Regions from separate parts of the Pseudogulbenkiania sp. AW2-16 genome, predicted to be linked through region 2. Evidence: predicted binding sites of a transcription regulator. Region 2 holds the regulator's gene; the other holds the start of a gene.

Evidence for each region. Region 2 encodes HrcA, which represses chaperone genes, less so after heat shock. Its sites were predicted from a motif close to ATTAGCACTCGNNNNNNNCGAGTGCTAAT; they were not measured.
Region 1: the regulator HrcA is predicted to act here: its motif matches at 1,252-1,280, upstream of rpoH (RNA polymerase sigma factor RpoH).

The regions. Positions count from the first base shown of each region.
Region 1 covers NZ_CP157668.1:723,230-731,030, forward strand. The annotation lists gene ftsE (cell division ATP-binding protein FtsE) at 1-275, shown strand, start outside; gene ftsX (permease-like cell division protein FtsX) at 272-1,180, shown strand; gene rpoH (RNA polymerase sigma factor RpoH) at 1,313-2,176, shown strand; gene ABKF58_RS03555 (PglL family O-oligosaccharyltransferase) at 2,365-4,026, opposite strand; gene ABKF58_RS03560 (hypothetical protein) at 4,014-4,145, opposite strand; gene ABKF58_RS03565 (PglL family O-oligosaccharyltransferase) at 4,247-5,968, opposite strand; gene ABKF58_RS03570 (pilin) at 6,131-6,571, opposite strand; gene ABKF58_RS03575 (adenosylmethionine--8-amino-7-oxononanoate transaminase) at 6,862-7,801, shown strand, end outside.
Region 2 covers NZ_CP157668.1:2,354,564-2,362,364, reverse strand. The annotation lists gene dnaX (DNA polymerase III subunit gamma/tau) at 1-510, opposite strand, end outside; gene mltB (lytic murein transglycosylase B) at 570-1,601, opposite strand; gene hrcA (heat-inducible transcriptional repressor HrcA) at 1,651-2,670, opposite strand; gene recA (recombinase RecA) at 2,844-3,899, shown strand; gene recX (recombination regulator RecX) at 3,908-4,363, shown strand; gene ABKF58_RS11595 (SRPBCC domain-containing protein) at 4,368-4,826, shown strand; gene alaS (alanine--tRNA ligase) at 4,907-7,540, shown strand; gene ABKF58_RS11585 (DMT family transporter) at 7,654-7,801, opposite strand, start outside.

The DNA of each region.
Region 1 (7,801 bases), 1.6 Mb from region 2:
TGCTGGGCAAGGAGAAGGCGATGCCGATCCACCTCTCCGGCGGCGAACAGCAACGGCTGTGCATCGCCCGCGCCGTGGTGCATCGGCCGTCCATCCTGCTCGCCGACGAGCCTTCGGCCAACCTCGACCGCGCCTACGCGCTCGACATCATGGAATTGTTCAAGTCGTTCCACCAGGTCGGCGTCACCGTGGTGATCTCGGCCCACGACGAGACGCTGATGGAAGACTACGGACGCCGCATCATCCGCCTGAGAGAAGGACAGTTCGCCGCATGAAGCACTTTCTCTACCTGCACTTCTTGAGCGCCCGCCAGGCGCTGGTCAAAATCCTGCGCCAGCCGTTCGGCAGCCTGCTCAGCCTGCTGATGCTGTCGGTGGCGCTGGCGCTGCCGCTGGCACTGTACCTCGGCATCGAGAGCACCCAGGCCTGGGTCGGCAAGCTCACCGCCACACCGCAAATTTCGCTGTTCATGGAACTGTCGGCCGAGGACGCCGACCTCGCCGCGGTGAAAAGCTCGCTCGCCGGCAACCCCAAGGTGAAATCGGTCAGCTTCGTCAGCAAGGCCGAGGCGCTGGCCGGGCTGGAAAAGCGCAACGGCCTCGACGGCCTGGCGGCCGACCTGGACAGCAACCCGCTGCCGGACGCCTTCGTGGTCACCCCGGTGACGCTCGAGCCCGGCGAGCTGGAAATGCTGCAGAAGGAGCTGTCGGGCCTGCCGATGGTCGAGTCCGCCCAGTTCGACGCCAGCTGGGCCAAGCGCCTCTACGGCATGGTCGAACTAGTGCGCCACCTGACCTTGTTTCTCGGCGCCGCGCTCGGCCTCGCCCTGGTGCTGGTAACGCACAACACCATCCGCATGCAGATTCTGGCGCACCGCGACGAGATCGAGGTGTCGAAGCTGATCGGCGCCAGCGACAACTTCATCCGCCGCCCCTTCCTCTACCACGCCTTGTGGCAGGGCATCCTGGCCGGGCTGATCGCCTGGGGGCTGACCAGCTGGCTGGTGGCCACGGCCAACCCGGCGGTACGCGAATTTGCCCAGCTCTACAACGAACGGCTGGAACTGCGCACGCTGACACCGTTCGAACTGCTGGCCATGCTCGCCGCCACCGGCATACTGGCGATGCTCGGCGCACGGCTGGCGTCCAATCATCACCTGCGTCAGATCGAGCCGCACTAGGCGTCCCTCACGGCGAAAGAGGCCGGCTATCGGGCCGATTGAAAAATACATCGCCACTGGAACTTTTTGCTGCTGGCACTCGACCAATGCGAGTGCTAGCATTGCACTACCCATCAAGGAGGTAGTTAATCCATGACCGCAACGTTCGCCTTGCCCGTCCCCTCGTCCAGCGGCAGCCTGGAGCAGTACATCCAGATCGTGAACAGCGTGCCGCTGTTGAGCGCAGAAGAAGAGAACGAGCTGGCCAACCGCCTGCATGCCCAGAACGATCTGGAGGCGGCCAAAAAGCTGGTGCTGTCGCATCTGCGCGTGGTGGTATCGATTGCCCGCGGCTACGCCGGCTACGGCCTGCCGCAAGCCGACCTGATCCAGGAAGGCAATATCGGCCTGATGAAGGCGGTGAAACGCTTCGAGCCGAACCGCGGCGTACGCCTGTTCTCCTTCGCCGTACACTGGATCAAGGCCGAAATCCACGAATTCATCCTGCGCAACTGGCGCCTGGTGCGTGTCGCCACCACCAAGCCGCAGCGCAAGCTGTTCTTCAACCTGCGCAGCATGAAGAAAAGCTTTGCCGCGCTGACCGACAGCGAAGCGCGCGTCATCGCCGACGACCTCGGCGTCAAGCCGGAAGAAGTGCGGGAGATGGAAACCCGCATGAGCGGCCAGGACGTGGCCCTGCTGGCCGACGACAACGACGACGAGGGCTTTGCCCCGATCGACTGGCTGGCCGACTCCGACCACGAGCCGACGCGCCAGCTGGAGAAGAAAGCCTTCGACCACCTGCAGACCGCCGGGTTGGAGCAGGCCCTCTCCTCGCTCGACGCCCGCAGCCGCCGCATCATCGAAGCGCGCTGGCTGGCCGACGACAGTGGCGCCACGCTGCACGAACTGGCCGCCGAGTTCGGCGTCTCGGCCGAGCGTATCCGCCAGATCGAGGCCAAGGCACTGACCAAGATGAAAGCCGCGCTGAGCGAGCGGGCCACCATCGAGGCCTGAAGCTCCTGATCATGGAACACGACAACGCCCCGCACAGCGGGGCGTTTTGCTTGTCACGGCGTAAATCGGGGTAGTAGCCCGTAGGAAGGGTGAAGACGTTTGCGCTGTGCCCCATCAAACCATGCGCTTCAGTGACGGGTATGCGACGCTCCGGACTTCGTACCCAGCCCCCCTGCGAAGCCGCCGCTTCAGCGGTATTGCGGGGGCAGCTTTTGCCGCGCCGCCTCGGTGACCCGCCTCAGCCCGGCCCAAGCGGGCTCACGCGGATCGAGTTCGCTCAGGAACGAGGGAGCGTAGGTGGGGAACGACGCCAGCGCGGAGCCGAGCGTCGCCTCGGCAGCGCCTTCGTCCCCCGCCAGCGCCTCCAGCTGGGCCTTCTTCAGCAACACGTCCGGATAGGGACGGAACGCCGCCAGCCGTGTCAGCCAGCGCCGCTTTTGCGGCAGCTGCTCGCGCATCGGCTGCAGGTAATTGTCCAGCGTGTTGAGCGCGTGGAAGGCGAACAGCGGTTCGGTCTCGACGATCTCAGCCAACCGCGCCACGCGCGTTTCGTTGGCCTTGGCGTTGGCCAGCGGCGTATACAACCCGAGCAGCTCGTCGTAGCGGGTCAGCCCCGTCAGCGACAGCCAGCCCAATGCCGCCACCCCCAGCCACAGCGGCAACCTTGCCAGGCGCGGCAGGCGGGCACCCGGTCCCGGCGCCAGTGCCACGAAGATCACCAGTACGGCGAGGAAGTACAGGTACCACAACGGGTATTCCAGCAGGCTGTGGATCAGCGTCACCGTCATACCGCCCAACGGCAGAACGTGTTCCAGTTCGGCCCGCTCGCGGAAATACGGCCACACCGCCCAGACAAAGCCCCCCAGCACCAGCAGCGTCACCAGCCCGCCCATCTCCGCCAACAGCTGCAGCACCAGGTTATGGGCATTGGTGAACAACCCGCTATTGAAGCCGGCGGCGGCAAACTGCGGCAGCGGCTGCAACCGCACGCTCTCGGCGGCGAACTGCGACCAGCCCACGCCCCACAGCGGATGCGAGCGGAACACCAGCCAGGCCTTGTGCATCTCGGCGAAGCGGCGCGAGCCCATGCTGTCGCCGTTGGCCGCCAGCCGCTCCAGCCCCGAGGCCCCGCCCACACTTTCATGACTCAGCAGCGACACCAGCTGGTTCACCCACGGCAGCAGGAACTGCGCCGCCAGGATCAATATGCAACTGATCCACAGCACGTTGCGCAGGCGCCGCGAAGCCGTGTCGCCGATACGCCAGTGCCAGATCAGCGCCAACACCGACAGCGCCAGCAGGTAGAGCAGGATGGTGCGTGAGCCGGCCCAGGCCAGCAACAGCGCCAGCCATGCCACCAGCCCCCACAGCCAGCGTGCCGGCAATTTCCCGGCGGCGTGCAGATAACACCCCGCCAGCACGCCCCACATCAGGTAATGGGCGAACTGGTTGCGCTGGCCGATGTGGCCGAAGATGTTGCTGGTCGGATGGGCGTGGTCGTAGAACAGCAGCCCCCCTGTGGCTTCGGCCAGCCCGGTCAGTTGCGCCATGCCGATCAGCGACTGGAGCAGCGCCCCGGCCAGCAAGGCCCAGGCCAGCCAGACGGTCAGCTCACGTTGGCCGAAGTGCTCACGCAACGCCAGCACGACACAGGCCAGCAAGGCCATGCACGCCCAGGCCAGCGCCGTGGCCCAGTTCATGCCGGGGAACAGCACCGGCGCCAGCCACGGCTGCAACCCCCAGCACAGCGCCGCCAGCAAAGCCCACCAGGCCGCGCGCGGCACGCGACCGAACAAGGCCGGCGTCCCGGGCAGCAACAGCACCGCCGCCAGCACGGTCAGCCAGACCACGTTGATCTCCCCCACCACTGCGGCAAGGGCACGTAGTGGAAGCGCGAGGCGAACGGCACGATGGCGATCAGGCAGACACTCAGCAGGGCGAGCCGGGGAAACAGTCGGGAAGAAAGCATGGGGGTCGGGTCAGTGAACACAAGCGCGCAGCATAGCGCAAAGCGGCGGGGAAGGAAAAAGCCGGGAAGGAAGCCCGGCTTTGGCGCAGTACTGAAGCAATTCAGAACAGTGGCTGGCGATACTCAGCTTTAGACACTGCGCTGGCAGCAGCGGCGGCACCGCCTTGACGGTAGGCGACCAACGCCCTGTCCACCATGTTCTTCAGGGGTACATATTCGGGTTCCGTTGAACTGGAAAGCATCAGATTCGCTTTTCCTGCCAGATCGGGAAAAGCCGCCAGAGCCATTGACATTGTTGCCTGTGCTTTGCCGGGTTGTTGGTCCAAAGCTTCGAGCATAGCCAGTTTAACTAGCACCTCAAAGTAGGGCCGGTAATGAGCCATTTCGCTGAACAGCATCAATTGAGTTGGCAACTGCTGCCGCGACGGGACTAGATAATTGCTTAGAACCAGATCGACATCAGTGGCCCAAAGCGGATTTTGCCGGTAGGGAATCAGCTGGCGCATACGGGCATTATCTTCGTCCTCCATACCTGAAGGTACTTGCCAGTACACCAATCGCCAGAACATCGGCACCCCTGTAACCCCATACACTATGGCACCCAAGCAAATGGAAAGCACAAGTACATTTCGGATCAAGGGGCGGATGGTAATTTGCAGAGTCCTTCCCGGGGCCAGACTTAAAACGATGGCAAAGCCAGTTAGAAAAGGCATATACCAAAGCGGGTATTCAAACAGGGAATGACCGAGAGTGATCATCACGATACCGCTCAGCAGCAAATTATCGGGAGTCGCCTCCTCCTTGTGCAGATAGGGACATAGACAGTACAGCAGAATAGCAGAGGCCCCCAGCAATCCGATCCAGCCAGTTTCCGCCATCAGTTGGAAAATCAAACTGTGGGAGTGCGTGAACAACGCACTTTCCACAACCTTGGGATAACCACCATAAGCTTCGTACCACGTACTTTGCCAAGCATAGCTGCCAAACCCTGCGCCGAATAACGGATGAGCCTGTAGCACCTGCCAAGCCTTACTCCACTCAATACGGCGCCTAGCCCCAAAGCCAGCATCCAACAGACGGTCAGCCCCGCTAACAACTTGGATATCTGCACCCGATGAGCGAATAAGTCCTACTAATTCGTGATTAAACAACTGGGCCAGCATAATCAGCAGCGTGGCCGCGATCAACGTTAGGGCAAAGCGCTGAACGGTTTGATCCAGGCGGGCCCGGAGCCACCAAAGTCCAGCAAGCAAAACAAAACCACCAGCATAAGCCAGCACCAGGCGGGATCCAGACCATGCCATCAACAAGGAAAGGAAGGCCAATGCTGGTAGCCCAATTGTTCCATGCAGACGTTTGCACGCCACTAAGTAGCAACCAGCCAGCATCCCCCACCCCAGGAAATGCGCAAACAGATTACGCTGGGCGATATTGCCGAAAGGGACCATAGAGCCTGGCTGATTGGGATAATAGAACACATAACCTTGACCCAAACTGGCAACACCAAACATTTGAAGCAGGCCAAGCGTCGCTTGAGTCAATGCGGCCAGCAGCAAACCCCATGCAAGCAGCAGCAGAAATTGCTGCCTGCCGTGTCGCAGTGCTTCGCTATATGCCAAGCACCCTCCTGCAAAGGCCATGACCAGGAAGCCAGATGCCTTCATTGCCAGTAGAAGACCTCCCTGATGGCTACCCGCTGGCAACAATATCGCCACCACCAGCCAGCCCAAGGCCAATACAAGCGCCAATGGAAATCCTGCTGGCACAGCCTCTGCCTGTGGCAACAGAAAACGTACCAACCACGCTAGAGCAATCAATACCATGCAGGTGGTATCAGTCCACCAGTCAGGCAGGGGGCTATAGTGCAACCAGCTGAATAGTGGCAACACAATGGCCAGAACAAGCAGTAGCGTTGGCAGTCTTTGCACGGAGTTCCCCAAATAAAAAAGAGGGTGCCTAGCACCCTCTTTTCAATAAAGACAGTCTTAGCTGCGGCAAGACGAAGGCATGTATTTGTTGTTGGCGCTGTCTGCCGGGGCACACAGCCAAGTCAGTTTTTCAGACGGCACCGTACCCGCGCTGATGGCAGCACCGCTGGCCTGCGGCGTCAGGCTGAACACGATGTTCTTGACCGCCGAAGTCATGGTAACGGTAATAACCCCGGTCGTGCTCGCTACAGCAATAGACTGAGTATTGGCGGTCGCGCCCCCGAAGGAATAGCCCTGCCCAAGGTCGGCAGATCCGTTTGCCGAGTTCTCAGCCACGGTAACTTTAGCCGACGAGGCCATTTCCAGACCTTCCGAAACCTTGGAACGAACAACGTAATCCTGATACGCCGGAATTGCCAAAGCGGCCAAAATACCGATGATCGCGACCACGATCATCAGTTCGATCAGGGTAAAGCCCTGCTGCATGGATTTGTTCATCGTTGAACCCCCAAGTTAGTTGAATATCAAGGCCGACATCGGCCAGACTGCGCTGAAGGAGCCTTCGGCCGATTTCTGGTCCGTGTCACTCCGTTTCGAGGGCCATTCTTGCAATCTGCATGCCAGCCCAGCCAAGCCCTTGAATTTTGGCTAGTCCAACACCAGGCCCGCCGTCAAGCATGGACGGCACACGACAGAAAGTGCCGTTTTTCGTCACCTCGCCCCGCACTCTTCCGCCCCGAGGCTGTGCTAGCATCGCGTGCATTGAACATTGCACAGAGCATCTCCCGATGAGCAACCAAGACTGGCTGGCGCGCAGCCGACAGGCCGTGTGGCACCCTTGCACCCAGATGAAACGCCACGAAGCGCTGCCGCTGGTGCCGATCGCCAGTGCCGAAGGGGTATGGCTGACAGATTTCGACGGCAATCGTTACCTGGATGCGGTCAGTTCCTGGTGGGTGAACCTGTTCGGGCATGGCCATCCGGCGATCAAGGCGGCGATCAAGGACCAGCTCGACTCCCTTGAGCACGTGATGCTGGCGGGCTTCACGCACCGCCCGGTGATCGAGCTGTCGGAGCGGCTGAGCCAGCTCACCGGCCTCGGCCACGCCTTCTACGGTTCGGACGGCGCCAGCGCCACGGAAATCGCGCTGAAAATGAGCTTCCACTACTGGCAGAACAGCGGCCGGCCGGACAAGACGCGCTTTCTCAGTCTGGAGAACAGCTATCACGGCGAAACCGTCGGCGCACTGGCGGTGACCGACGTGCCGCTGTTTTCGTCGACCTACGCGCCGTTGCTGAAGGCCGGCATCCGCGTGCCGACACCGGACGCCCGGCAGGCACAGCCCGGCGAGGCAGCGGAGGATGTGGCGCGCCGCGCCGCGCGGGCGCTGGAGAACGTGCTGGCCAAGCAGGCCGACAGCATCGCCGCGCTGATCGTCGAGCCGCTGGTGCAAGGTGCCGCCGGCATGGCGATGTACCACCCTGCTTATCTGGAGGAAACGCGCCGACTGTGCGACCGCTACCAGGTGCACCTGATCGCCGACGAGATCGCCGTGGGTTTCGGCCGCACCGGCACGCTGTTCGCGTGCGAGCAGGCCGGCATCCGCCCGGATTTCCTGTGCCTGTCCAAGGGCATCACCGGCGGCTTCCTGCCCTTGTCGTGCGTGCTGACCACCGAGAGCGTCTACCAGGCCTTCTACCACGACGAGGTGGCTCGCGGCTTCCTGC
Region 2 (7,801 bases):
ACAGCGGCTCAGCACCGTCACCGGCACCTTCTGCGGATCGGTGGTGGCAAGGATGAACTTGACGTGGGCCGGCGGCTCTTCCAGCGTCTTCAACATGGCGTTGAAGGCGCTCTTGGAGAGCATGTGCACCTCGTCGATGATGTACACCTTGTAGCGCCCCGAGGTAGGCGCGTACTGGGCGTTTTCCAGCACTTCGCGGATATTGTCGATGCCGGTATTGGAGGCGGCGTCGATCTCCAAGAGGTCGACGAAGCGGCCGGCGTCGATCTGGCGACAGGCGGAACACTCGCCGCACGGCTCGGCGCCGACACCGGCCTCGCAGTTGAGGCTCTTGGCGAGAATCCGGGCGATGGTGGTCTTGCCCACGCCGCGCGTGCCGGTCAGCAGGTAGGCGTGATGCAGCCGCTCACCGGCCAGGGCGTTGGTCAGGGCGCGCACCACGTGCTCCTGACCGACCAGGTCGGCAAAGCGTTTCGGGCGCCATTTGCGGGCAAGCACTTGATAAGTCATGGTGGCGGATTCTAATTCCAATTGGCAGGCAAGGCGACCCTTTTCGTCGCCGCCCGACGTCACGGCGCCGGTGTCGAAACCGGCTGCTGGCCGAGGAACTGCTGCGCCAGATAACGCTCGCGGATGGCGGCTGCCACCTCCTGCGCCGCTTTGGCGTACAGGGTGCTCTTGTTGTAGCGGGTGATGACGTAGAAGTTGTTCAGACCGAGCCAGTATTCGGTCACGCCGGGCGCGGTTTCCAGCGGCACCAGCACCGCCGGCACCTGGTCGCCCACCGGCGCCTCCGGCTGCACCCCCATCTGCTTCAGCTCGCCCACGGTATAGTGCAGGTTGAACTTGTCGGCCACCAGCTGATCGACCTGCGCCCCCGGCTGCACGCTGGCCGGCAGGATCACGTCGTCGCCGTGGCGCCAGCCGTGCAGCTGGAAGTAATGCGCCACGCTGCCGATCACGTCCGGCACGCTGCCCCAGATATCGCGATGGCCGTCGCCGTCGAAGTCCACCGCCCACTTGCGGTAGCTCGACGGCATGAACTGCGGCCAGCCCATGGCGCCGGCGTAGGAGCCTTTCAAGAGCAGCGGGTTCTTGCCCTCTTCCTTGGCCAGGCGCAGGAACTCGGTGAGTTCGCCGCGGAAGTACTCGGCGCGGCGCGGGTAATCGAAACCGATGGTCGACAGGGCATCCACCACGCGGAAACTGCCGGTGCTGCGGCCGTAGCCGGTCTCGATGCCGATGATCGCCACCACCACCTCCGGCGCCACGCCGAAGGTCGCCTCGGCCCGCTCCAGCGTAGCCGCGTTGTCTTTCCAGAACGCCACGCCGCCGTCGATCAGGCGATCGTTGAAGAAGGCCGTACGGAACTGGTACCACGGCCGCGAGGTGGCCGGGCGGTCGAGTATCTGCAGGATGTTGGGCTTGGTTTCGACGTTGGCGAACACCGCCTCCAGCTCGGGGCGGTCGAACTGGCCGCTGGCCACCTGCTCGTCGATATAGCGTTGCACGTCGGGCCGGGCGAGAAACGCCGCGTCGGCCAGCGCCAGCGAGCTGGTCAGGGCGAGCGTGGCGGCAGCCGAGCAGGTAAGGAGTTTCATCAGGGCGTTCCGGTAAGGCATCCGCCGGCACCACGCCGACCGACTGGGTTTATTGATAGGACAGCGCGCTCGACACCAGGCGCGAGGTAATGTCCACGATGGGAATGACGCGCTCGTAGGCCATGCGGGTCGGGCCCACCACGCCGAGCGTGCCCACCACCTGGCCGTTGATGCAGTAAGGCGCGGTCACGATCGAGCACTCGCCCAGCGTCACCACCCCCGACTCCTCGCCGATGAAAATATTGACCCCCTGCGCGTTGCGGCTCTGGTTGAGCAGCTCCAGCAGCTCGGTCTTGCGCTCGAAGGTCTCGAACAGCTCGCGCAACCGCGTCAGGTCGTCGGAGAGATCGCTGACGTTCAGCAGGTTGGTGCCGCCGGCGATCACCACCGAGGCCGGCGCGTCGCTCATCGCGCTCTGGCCGAAGCGGATCGCCGCCGCCATCAGCTCGGTGATATCCCCCTTCAGCTGGTGCAGCTCGCTCTCCATGCGCTGCGCGATGCTGGTCAAGCCCTGACCGGCGTAGTGCTGGTTGAGAAAGTTGGCGGCCTCGATCAGCTCGGTCGGGGAGTAGTCGCGCGACGGATTGAGCAGGTGATTCTGCACGTCGCCGTCCATGGTCACCAGGATCAGCAAGATGCGCCGCTCCGACAGACGCAAGAACTCGACCTGGCGGAAGGCCACGTCGAGGCGCTGCGGGGTGATCACCACGCCGGCGAAATGGGTGAGATCGGACAGCAGCGACGAGGCCGACTGGGCGATGCGCTGCGGGCTGTCCGGCTGCAGGCTGTGCTCCAGCTCGTGCAGCGTGCCCTCTTCCAGCGGCCGGATGGTCAGCATCCGGTCGACGAACAGGCGGTAGCCCTTGGCGGTCGGTATACGGCCGGCCGAGGTGTGCGGCGAGGCAACCAGGCCCATCTCTTCGAGATCGGCCAGCACGTTACGAATCGAGGCCGGGGACAGGTCCAGCCCCGCCACCATGGCCAGCGTGCGGGAACCGACCGGCTGCCCGTCGGCGATGTAGCGCTCGACCAGAGCTTTCAGCAGGCGTTGCGCGCGTTCGTTCAGCATGCCAATCATTTTACACGTCCCCCGTGGAGTGAGAAGTGGCTGCATTCCCCGGCATTTCAAGCGCCTCACGGCAGATCGCGCTTGGCCGGCGCGCGCATGCCCGCGTTTGAGCGCCATGGGCTTTGTGCGATAATCCGGCGGTACGTTTATCAAACCCGATTTTTGGAGACAGCATGGCGGAGCGTTCCGAAGACAAGAGCAAGGCCCTGGCCGCGGCCCTTGCCCAGATTGAGAAGCAGTTCGGCAAGGGTTCGATCATGCGCATGAGCGACAACCAGATCACCGAAAATCTGCAGGTGATCAGCACCGGCTCGCTCGGTCTCGATCTGGCGCTGGGCGTGGGCGGCCTGCCGCGCGGTCGCGTGGTGGAAATCTACGGCCCGGAATCGTCCGGCAAGACCACGCTGTGTCTGCAGGTGGTGGCCGAAGCGCAGAAACTGGGCGGCACCTGCGCCTACATCGATGCGGAAAACGCGCTCGACCCGACCTACGCCCAGAAACTCGGCGTCAACGTCGAAGACCTGCTGATCTCGCAGCCGGACACCGGCGAACAGGCGCTGGAAATCTGTGACATGCTGGTGCGTTCCAGCGGCGTCGACGTGATCGTGGTCGACTCGGTGGCGGCCCTGGTGCCGAAGGCCGAAATCGAAGGCGAAATGGGCGACAACCACGTCGGCCTGCACGCCCGCCTGATGAGCCAGGCGCTGCGCAAGCTGACCGGCAATATCAAGCGCACCAACACCCTGGTGATCTTCATCAACCAGATCCGCATGAAGATCGGCGTGATGTTCGGCAGCCCGGAAACCACCACCGGCGGCAACGCGCTGAAGTTCTACGCCTCGGTGCGCCTCGACATCCGTCGTATCGGCGGCATCAAGAAGGGCGAGGAAATCATCGGTAACGAGACCCGCGTCAAAGTGGTCAAGAACAAGGTATCGCCGCCGTTCCGCCAGGCCGGCTTCGACATCCTGTACGGCGAAGGCATCTCGCGCGAGGGCGAAATCGTCGAGCTGGGCGTGGAGCATGGCTTCGTCGAGAAATCCGGCGCCTGGTACAGCTACAACGGCCAGAAGATCGGCCAGGGCAAGGACAACACCCGTCTGTGGCTGAAGGACAACCCGGCCATCGCGCGCGAGATCGAAGGCAAGATTCGCGAAGCGGTCGGCATCAATGTCGCCATCACCGAAGGCCAGCCGGAAGAGGAAGAGCTGGCTGACGGCATGTTCTGATCCGGCGCATGACGAAAAGCCTGAAAGCGCGGGCCGTCGACCTCCTCTCCCGGCGCGAATATTCGCGCCGGGAACTGGAGCGGCGGCTCGCGCCGTTTGCCGAGAGCGCGGAACAGCTGGCCACCCTGCTCGACGAGCTGGCGGCCAACGGCTGGCAATCCGACCACCGTTTTGCCGAGCAGTTTGCCGACGTCAAGGGCCGCAAGTACGGCAGCCGCCGCATCGCCCAGGCGATGCGTGAAAAAGGGCTGGACCGGGAAGCGATCGAGACGGCGCTGGCGCAGCAGGACGACACGGCCGTGGCGCTCTCGCTGTGGCAGCGCAAGTTCGGCACGCCGCCCGCCACGCCCCAGGACAAGATGAAGCAAATGCGGTTTCTCGCCACGCGCGGCTTCCCGATGGACGTGATCCGCCGGGTGCTGCAAGGAACGGTGGACGAAGACTTTACCGACGCGGAGGATTAGGGCGATGCCAATCAAGACCATCGACAGCCGTATCGACATCCAGGCCAGCCCCGACCAGATCTGGCAGGTGCTCACCGACTGGCCCAGCTATCCGTACTGGAACCCGTTCATCGTCGGCCTGCACGGCAAGCTGCAGCGCGGTGCGCGGCTGTGCGTCACGGTGCATCCGCCGCAGGCACGGCGCATGACCTTCCGCCCCACCCTGATCGAGCTCGAACCGGGCCTCAAGCTGGTCTGGCGCGGCACCTTGCTGGCCCAGCCGCTGTTTTGCGGCGTGCACGCCTTTGAACTGGAGGTGCTGGATGCCGGCACCACCCGGCTGTACCAGCGCGAGACCTTCCAGGGCCTGTTGACCCCGCTGTTTTCCGAAACCCTGCTCAACCACACCCGAAACGGCTTCGTCGGCATGAACGAAGCCGTCAAGAAGCGGGCCGAAACCCTTGCCAGCACCGGGACGGCTTGACACAATCGAGCCATGCTCGATGTAGTGCGCCGCAACAACCCGGTTGGCGGCCCGTCTTAGACCCTGACGAAACAATATTTATGAAAACCTCTGAAATTCGCCAGAAGTTTCTGGACTTTTTTGCCTCCAAGGGCCATCAGGTCGTGCCTTCCAGCAGCCTGATCCCCGGCAACGACCCGACCCTGATGTTCACCGTGGCCGGCATGGTCCAGTTCAAGGACGTGTTCCTCGGCTTCGAGAAGCGCGACTACACCCGCGCCACCACCAGCCAGAAATGCCTGCGTGCCGGCGGCAAGCACAACGACCTGGAGAACGTCGGCTATACCGCGCGCCACCACACCTTCTTCGAGATGCTGGGCAACTTCAGCTTCGGCGACTACTTCAAGCACGATGCCATCACCTACGCCTGGGAGTTCCTGACCGGCGAGCAGTGGCTGGCCCTGCCGAAGGAAAAGCTGATGGTCACGGTGTACGCCAGCGACGACGAGGCCTTCGACATCTGGCACAAGACCGTCGGCCTGCCGGTGGAAAAGATCGTGCGCATCGGCGACAACAAGGGCGCGGCGTACGCCTCCGACAACTTCTGGACCATGGGCGACACCGGCCCGTGCGGCCCGTGCACCGAGATTTTCTATGACCACGGCGAGGAAGTCGCCGGCGGCCCTCCGGGCAGCCCGGACGAGGACGGCGACCGCTTCATGGAAATCTGGAACAACGTGTTCATGCAGTTCAACCGCGACGAAACCGGCACGCTGCACCCGCTGCCGAAGCCGTCGGTGGATACCGGCATGGGCCTGGAGCGCCTCTCCACCGTGCTGCAGCACGTGAAGTCCAACTACGAAACCGACGGCCTCGCCTGCCTGGTGCGCGCCGCCGCGCGTGAAACCGGCGTCGAGTACAGCCAGAACGTGCCGTCACTGAAGGTGATCGCCGACCACATCCGCGCCTGCAGCTTCATGATCGCCGACGGCATCCTGCCGTCCAACGAAGGTCGCGGCTACGTGCTGCGCCGCATTGCCCGCCGCGCCATCCGTCACGGCTACAAGCTGGGCCAGAAGGGCCTGTTCTTCCACAAGATCGTAGCCGACCTGGTGGAAGAAATGGGCGGGGCCTACCCGGAACTGCGCCAGCAGCAGGCCCACATCGAAGACAACCTGCGCGCCGAGGAAATCCGCTTCGCCGAGACCCTGGAGCACGGCATGGCGCTGGTCGATGCCGCGCTGCAGGGCGGCAAGATCCGCATGGACGGCGACACCATCTTCAAGCTGTACGACACCTTCGGCTTCCCAGTCGACCTGACCGCCGACATCTGCCGCGAGCGTAATATCGAGGTGGACATGGAGGGCTTCGAGCACGCGATGAACGCCCAGCGTGAACGCGCGCGTGCCGCCTCCAGCTTCAAGATGACCGGCAACCTGGAGTACGCGGGTGCCGACACCCGCTTCCACGGCTACGAAACCGCCAGCGTCGACGCCAAGGTGCTGGCGCTGTTCAAGGGCAGCACCCCGGTCGAGCAGTTGGCCGAAGGCGAAGAAGGCGTAGTGGTGCTGGACGACACCGCGTTCTACGCCGAGGGCGGCGGCCAGGTCGGCGATTGCGGCGAAATTTCGGTGAGCGGCGGCGTCGGCGCGCTGTTCGACGTGACTGACACCCAGAAGATCAAGGCCGCCACCTTCGGCCACAGCGGCCGCGTGGTGCGCGGTGCGCTGCACGTCGGCGACACGGTGCAGGCCACCATCGACCTGCACAAGCGCCTCGCCACCGCACGCAACCACTCCGCCACCCACCTGTTGCACGCGGCCTTGCGTCACGTGCTGGGCAGCCACGTGGCGCAGAAGGGTTCGCTGGTGAACGCCGAGCGCACCCGCTTCGACTTCGCCCATGGCGAGCCGGTGTCGGCCGCGCAGATCGCCGAGATCGAACGCGTGGTGAACCGCATCGTGCTGCACAACGTCGAGGTATCGGCCAACGTGATGGCCTACGACGACGCCATCCGCGCCGGCGCCATCGCGCTGTTCGGCGAGAAGTACGGCGACGAGGTGCGCGTGCTGAAGATGGGCGAATTCTCCACCGAACTGTGCGGCGGCACCCACGTCAAGCGCACCGGCGACATCGGCTTCTTCAAGATCGTGGCGGAAGGCGGCGTGGCCGCCGGCGTGCGCCGCATCGAGGCGGTGACCGGCGAAGGCGCCGTGGCCTACGCCCAGCAGCAGGAAAGCCTGGTGAAGGAAGCGGCCGGCGCGCTGAAGGCGCAGACCAGCGAGGAAGTGGTCGGCAAGATCGGCAGCCTGCAGGACAACCTGAAGGCGCTGGAGAAGGAGCTGTCGCGCCTCAAGGCCAAGCTGGCCGCCTCGGCCGGCGACACCCTGGCCGACAGCGCGGTCGAGATCGGCGGCATCAAGGTGCTGGCTGCCGAGCTGGAAGGCGCCGACAACACCGCGCTGCGCGAGACCCTGGACAAGCTCAAGGACAAGCTCAAGTCGGCCGCCATCGTGCTGGCCGCCAAGGGCGACGGCAAGGTCTCGCTGGTGGCCGGCGTCACCGCCGACCTGACCGGCAAGATCAAGGCCGGCGAACTGGTCAACTTCGTCGCCCAGCAGGTGGGCGGCAAGGGCGGCGGGCGTCCCGACATGGCCCAAGCCGGCGGCACCCAGCCCGAGAAGCTGGCCGAGGCACTGGCCGGCGTCAACGCCTGGGTGAGCGGCAAGCTGTAAGCCACCCCGAGCGCGCCCCGCGCAGCCAGGACAAAGCCGCATGGAGTTCCATGCGGCTTTTTCATGCCCAGCTACCGGTCTTCGGCCAACCTTTTACCGTCACGGCCGCCCGCTCACTTGCTGCGCCCGACCACCCCCACCCCGCCGATCACCAGCGCCGCGCCCAGCACCTGCAACCCGGTCAGGCTCTCGCCGAGGACGAGCCAGCCCATCGCCATGGTCAATACCGGCCCCAGCGTGCCGACCGAGGCCGCCTTGCCG